2 regions of the Sphingobacterium daejeonense genome follow, and region 1 is predicted to be linked to the other one. Evidence: riboswitches for the same ligand, from Rfam matches in the RefSeq annotation. Region 1 holds a riboswitch; the other holds the start of a gene.
The links. Region 1 has a riboswitch for S-adenosylmethionine ahead of FGL31_RS19605 (methylenetetrahydrofolate reductase). Riboswitches for the same ligand answer to the same signal wherever they lie in the genome.
Positions count from the first base shown of each region.

Region 2: linked by a shared signal. The riboswitch ahead of FGL31_RS15850 (5-oxoprolinase) and the one ahead of FGL31_RS19605 (methylenetetrahydrofolate reductase) in region 1 are both predicted to bind S-adenosylmethionine.

Region 1 covers NZ_LR590470.1:4,095,370-4,098,542, reverse strand. Annotated here, with positions in the region: gene FGL31_RS19615 (30S ribosomal protein S16) at 1-291, shown strand, start outside; gene rimM (ribosome maturation factor RimM) at 434-958, shown strand; SAM riboswitch class I at 1,040-1,139, shown strand; partial or broken gene FGL31_RS19605 (methylenetetrahydrofolate reductase) at 1,187-2,142, shown strand; partial or broken gene FGL31_RS30590 (glycosyltransferase family 117 protein) at 2,285-2,856, shown strand; gene FGL31_RS19595 (protein O-mannosyl-transferase family) at 2,830-3,173, shown strand, end outside.
Region 2 covers NZ_LR590470.1:3,265,784-3,268,956, forward strand. Annotated here, with positions in the region: gene rpoN (RNA polymerase factor sigma-54) at 148-1,611, shown strand; SAM-I-IV-variant riboswitch at 1,656-1,750, shown strand; gene FGL31_RS15850 (5-oxoprolinase) at 1,814-2,071, shown strand; partial or broken gene FGL31_RS15855 (DUF2891 domain-containing protein) at 2,297-3,173, opposite strand, start outside.

The sequences.
Region 1 (3,173 bases):
AAACACTTACAAGGTGGTGTGAAAAAAGGTGCTTTTGATGAAGCTAAAGCTGAAGAGCTTTTCGCAGCTTGGACTGAAGGAAAAGATGCACAAATCGAAGGCAAAAAATCAGGCTTGGCAAAATCTAAAGATGATGCTAAAAAAGCTGCTCTAGCTGCTGAAGCTAAGAAAAAAGAAGAAAAAGCTGCCGCTATCGCTGCTAAAAATGCCCCTGTTGCTGAAGAAACAGCTACAGAAGAAGCAGAAGAAGCTGCTGATGCTGCAGAAAACACTGAAGAAACTGAAGGTTAATCCTTACTCTAAAGTATTTGAAAATGCCGGTCTAATCTTAGATCGGCTTTTTTTATAAATACAAACTCCAGAAAAAGGATAAATTAGGAAGATTAAATATTACCTATTAATAATTCGTATTTTTGCAAATTAATATTAAAGTATGACTAAGGATCAGTGTTTTTATATAGGATATATTAGCAAAACCAGAGGGTTGAAAGGAGAAGTACAAATGTTCTTCGAGTTCGATAATTATATGGACTTGGATTTGGAAATGGTGTTTTTGGAATTAGATAAAAAATTAGTCCCTTTCTTCGTAGATAAAATTAAACTACAGAATAATAGCACTGCCTATGTCAATTTTGAAGATATTGACCATATCGATAAAGCCCAACCGCTATTAAGAAAAAGCGTATATCTGCCAAATGACAAAATGCCCGAACGTGATCCTGATGATTTTACATACCATGATTTAGTCGGATTTATAGCAATCGAAGAAGGCGAAGGAGAACTGGGAGAAATAACCCATGTACAAGAAATGCCCCAACAATTTATAGCAACAGTGGACATTGATGGTAGAGATGCCATGTTCCCACTAAATGAAGATTTTATTGTAGGTATAGATCCAGAAGAAAAAATAATCGTCCTCAAGTTACCTGAAGGATTGATAGACATGTATTTGGAATAAAAAAGAAGGGAATTCACATGAATTCCCTTCTTTTTTCGCATAACATTTTGAGATTAAGTTGCTAATAACGATATTAGCCCTCGCTTATAGAGAAAGGCAGAGGGAATAGACCCGCTGAAGCCTTAGCAACCTGACACCAGTCAAGGTGCTACATTCTACCCCGATTAGGGAAAGATAAGCCAAAGAATCAGGATCCGCTGTGTTCTCTCTAAGCCTTAATATATTTTTATGAAAATCGTAGATCATATCAAAAACGCGAAAGGCAAGACATTATATTCTTTTGAACTGTTACCGCCTGCAAAAGGACAGGGAATTCAAAGTATCTTTCAAACAATGGACGAACTTATGGAATTCAAACCTCCCTTTATCGACGTGACCTACCATCGCGAAGATTACCTCTACAAACAACACGCTAATGGATTGTTGGAAAGGGTATCCTATAGAAAACGTCCAGGAACAGTAGCAATCTGCGCCGCAATCATGAGTAAATATAAAGTCGATGCAGTACCTCATTTGATTTGTGGTGGTTTCACTAAAGAAGAAACCGAAAATGCACTCATTGACCTGAATTTCTTAGGTATTGACAACGTATTGGTACTAAGAGGAGATGCCAGAAAAGGTGATGCAGATTTTATCCCAACACCTGGAGGACATGCTTATGCTACAGACCTCCTAAGACAAGTAGTGGATATGAATGAAGGATCATATCTGCACGAAGATATAGGAAGCTCCGAAAAAACAAACTTCTGTATAGGTGTCGCTGGCTACCCAGAAAAACACTTCGAATCCCCAAACTTCAATACTGACTTTAAATGGTTGAAGAAAAAAGTAGAAATGGGAGCAGAGTTTATCGTAACTCAGATGTTTTTCAACGTAGAAAATATAAAGAGTTCGTAACGAAATGCCGCGAGAATGATATACATGTACCTATTATTCCCGGATTAAAACCATTGACAACAAAAAAACAACTTATAACACTACCGCGGATATTCCACCTAGATATTCCCGAAGATTTAAGCGATGCAGTCGAATCCTGCAAAACAAATGCTGATGTAAGACAGGTTGGAGAAGAATGGCTAGTCCAACAATGTAAAGAATTAATTGATTTTGGAGTTCCAGTCCTGCATTTCTACACCATGAGTAACCCAGGGCCAACCAAAAAAATCGTAGAGAAATTAGTATAGGATACAATCCATTATTATAAATAATATACAAACAGGCGAATGAGAAATCATTCGCCTGTTTTTTTACCGCTGTTAAATATTGTTAAGGTGAAATTCTTATAGATATACTTTCTTAAATTTATTTGATATCTAACCATGTATTATGAACTATAATAAAATCAACAATTATCTTGGATGGCTTTGTGGATTCATTGCCCTTCTAGTATATTCTTTTACTGTAGAAAGATCAGTGAGCTGGTGGGATACTGGTGAATTTATTGCAGCAAGTAAAAATCTAGAAGTTGTTCACCAACCTGGTGCACCATTATTTCTAATGATCCAAAACATATTCTCAAATTTTGCTCTCGGAAATAATTCCAATATCGCTCTATGGATGAATATTGGATCATCAATTTGTTCTGCTCTGACCATTGTTTTTCTTTTTTGGACTATTACAGCCTTGGCTAGAAAAATTGTTTTGGGAAATAAAGAAGGTTCATCAATCCAATACATCCAAATATTTTCAGCAGGTATAGTGGGTGCATTAGCCTATAGCTTTACGGATTCATTTGGTATTCGGCAGTTGAGTCGGAGGTTTATGCTATGTCTTCACTCTGTACAGCGATTGTATTCTGGTTAGCACTAAAATGGGAGCGAAGAGCAGATAACCCTGACTCCAATAAATGGCTTTTATTGATCGCTTTTGTCATGGGATTATCAATTGGTGTCCATTTATTAAACCTTTTAACAATCCCCGCCTTAGCATTGATGATCTATTTTAGAAAAGCAAAACATGTTAACTGGAAAGGAGCAGTGATATCATTTGGTTGGGGCGTCCTTGCGTTAGCATTTATTTTATGGGGAGTTATTCAGTATTCAGTACGAATAGCATCAAATTTTGATGTGTTTTTCGTGAATACGTTAGGCATGCCGTTCGGAACAGGTATAGCATTTTTTATTTTGTTAATCATAGCTTGTGCAGTTTATGGCATCATATACTCTATTAAGACAAACAAACCATTATTGAATTTAATAATTCTAGGAATCTGTTT
Region 2 (3,173 bases), 830 kb from region 1:
TTTAACAAATGAGTTTTTTGGTTTTTAACTAGGCTGTTTATCCGACAATTATAATAGCAAAAACTGTACCTAAAACAGTTTTTGTTACCATAAACTTTACCTTATTAAATATATTTACCTATTTTTACGTGATTTATTATTGGGGACATGTTAAAACAAACTTTACAGCAAAAACTATTACAAAAACTTTCACCGCAACAAATTCAATTCATCAAATTGCTACAGGTGCCAACAGTTTCATTGGACGCCCGCATCAAAGAAGAATTGGAAGAAAACCCTGCGCTGGAGGACGGTAGTTTGACTAACATGAACGACCCCGTGGAAGAATATCCCGATAAAGATCCGGATGATGACTTCAACATGGAAGAAAACAGCTATGAAGATGAATTCAGTGTTGATGAATATATCCAAGAAGATGACTACAAAGACTATGGCGGTGGATATGACCATGATGATGAAGACGGAAAAAAAGAAATCCCTATCGCTGTACAAGATTCTTTCTACGAAAATCTACAAAACCAACTTGATCTACTAGCACTATCTGATAAAGATTATATAGTTGGTCAACAAATAATCGGATCTCTTGATGACGATGGTTACCTAAGGAGACCTATCCTATCTTTGATTGACGACCTTGCGTTTTCACAAAATGTAATTGTTGAAGAAGAAGATGTCGAAGACATACTCAAGATTGTTCAATCATTTGACCCTGCCGGCATTGGAGCAAGGAATCTTCAGGAATGCTTGGCAATCCAGTTAAGAAAGAAAGATCTCACCAACCCGATTATCCAACAAGCGATGATGGTCGTGGAAAATTACCTCGATGAATTCACGAAGAAACATTACGATAAAATCGAAAAGCAATTAGGTGTAAACTCTGAGGAGCTGAAAGAAATCGTCAATGAAATTCTTAAGTTGAATCCTAAGCCAGGTGATTCAGGTGCAGCTGCAGGAAAACAATTGCAGATTATCCCTGACTTCCATATCTCCAATAATGATGGTATCCTGCACTTGACCTTAAATGGCAGAAACGCCCCTGAACTAAGAGTTTCAAGGTCTTATCAAGAAATGTTTGAGCATTACGAAAAAGCGGAAAAAAACGACAAAAAAATGCGTGAAGCAGTTCAGTTTGTTAAACAGAAACTTGATTCCGCAAAATGGTTTATCGATGCCATCAAACAAAGACAACAGACTCTTTTGAAAACCATGAATGCTATCATGGAATATCAATATGACTACTTCCTAACTGGCGACGACAGAATGCTTAAACCAATGATTTTAAAGGATATAGCCGACAAGATCGAAATGGATATTTCAACTGTATCCCGCGTTGCCAACTCCAAATACGTGCAAACAGAATTCGGAACTTTCTTATTAAAATCATTCTTCTCAGAAGCTATTCAAACAGAATCTGGCGAGGAAGTTTCTAACAAAGAAGTGAAAAAGATTCTAGAGGAGTGTATTGCTAACGAAGACAAGAGAAAACCTTTGGCAGATGAGAAATTAACCGAAATCCTGAAGGAAAAAGGTTATTCGATCGCGAGGCGTACTGTTGCTAAATACCGTGAAGCAATGAACATCCCGGTAGCACGTTTAAGAAAAGAATTATAAAATTTTATTTTCACTTGCATATTAAAATATAATCTACTAAGTTTGTAGAGTATTCAGAATTGCACGAGCAATACCAACCGAGTGAAAGACACCGCGGTGGTAAATCGATACGGGCGGCAAGCCAAAATAAAAGAATATTGCAAGGTCTTAAAATAGACTTCTCTGAATGCAATTATGGTTAAACCCTTTAAACATTAATTGTATGTCCAACACAAAACCCTTACAACAACACCTAGTGGAACAATTCCACCACTACAGCACCAATGAATTGGTAATTCTAAACAATGACTTAGTTAGATCAAACTGGGGAAAAAATAAAACAGCTTTCAGAACTGCTTTGTTGAGCACCTTATCTAAACGAGGAATTGATCTCTCCGCAATAATCAGCACCGAAGACGGATTTACTCAAATACAACGAGTACCAGTCAAATTATCAGAAAATAGACTTATTCCGGAATAGGTAGAAATAGACATTAGACAATAGACATTAGACATTAGAAATGGTATGACGCCGTAAATGTCTATAGCCTATTGTCTATTGTCTTCGTCTTAGCAGTCTAAGGCTCAATAGTCTTAAGCATATAGTATTATGTCTTTTGTCTTTTGTCTTACGTCTACTGTCTTTTGTCTTACGTCTACTGTCTTTTGTCTTACGTCTACTGTCTCACATCTCACATCTCATATCTCACATCTCATATCTACCTAAAGCATACAAAGCGAAAGTCCCAAGCCAATGACTTCCCATATAATCATCTTTTGCACTTAAATTGCCAATCGAGAAATTGAAATGTTCAACAGCATCTTTTTCAGGTGCTCCAATGCAGGGTCCATTTTCGAAATCCCAAAAAGACAAGCCGCTCTACTATAGTTTAACCCATCCAAGTGGACCAACTTACCATCACTCCTATCTTTCACGAGTGCAGGTTCTAATTTAAATTCATCATTGAACAAATCAGGCATAAAAGCTTTCAACCATGTAATGTATTCTGATTTATCCAAGACTTTGCTCATCAAATATGCTTCTTCCAAACAAGGTGATAAAAAGTCGTAACCGCTGGGTTCATAAGCTAGATCACAATTCTTGTCGTCCTTGAACAATCGAATAGAATTTTCCTTTAATGCTTGTTTAAAAGTATCATCGCCTACTGTATTGGCATAATCCAAGGATAAAGAAAGACTAAAAGCTGAATTATCATGCTGTCCTGCACGGATCGGGTAGACCAACTTTGGAAGATATTCTTTATAGCGAGTAACCAACAGGTCTACCAATGGTTGAAGTGAGGCTTTCCATCTTTTGGCATCCACATCCTCCCAAGTAGACAATTCTTCCTGTAATTTAAACAACCAAGCCCAACCATAGGTCCTTTCAAAGCTCAAATTATTTTTATCATTGAAAAAGGCTAATTCCACAGCAACATTCTCTGGCGTAATATGCTGATTCAATGCCGCTCTTACCTTTCCGGCATTGTCTAGACTTGGAAACTGCTTCATCAATTTTACGATCGACCAGTAACCATGTACGGAGGAATGCCAGTCAAAACAGCCATAAAAAACTGGCCTTA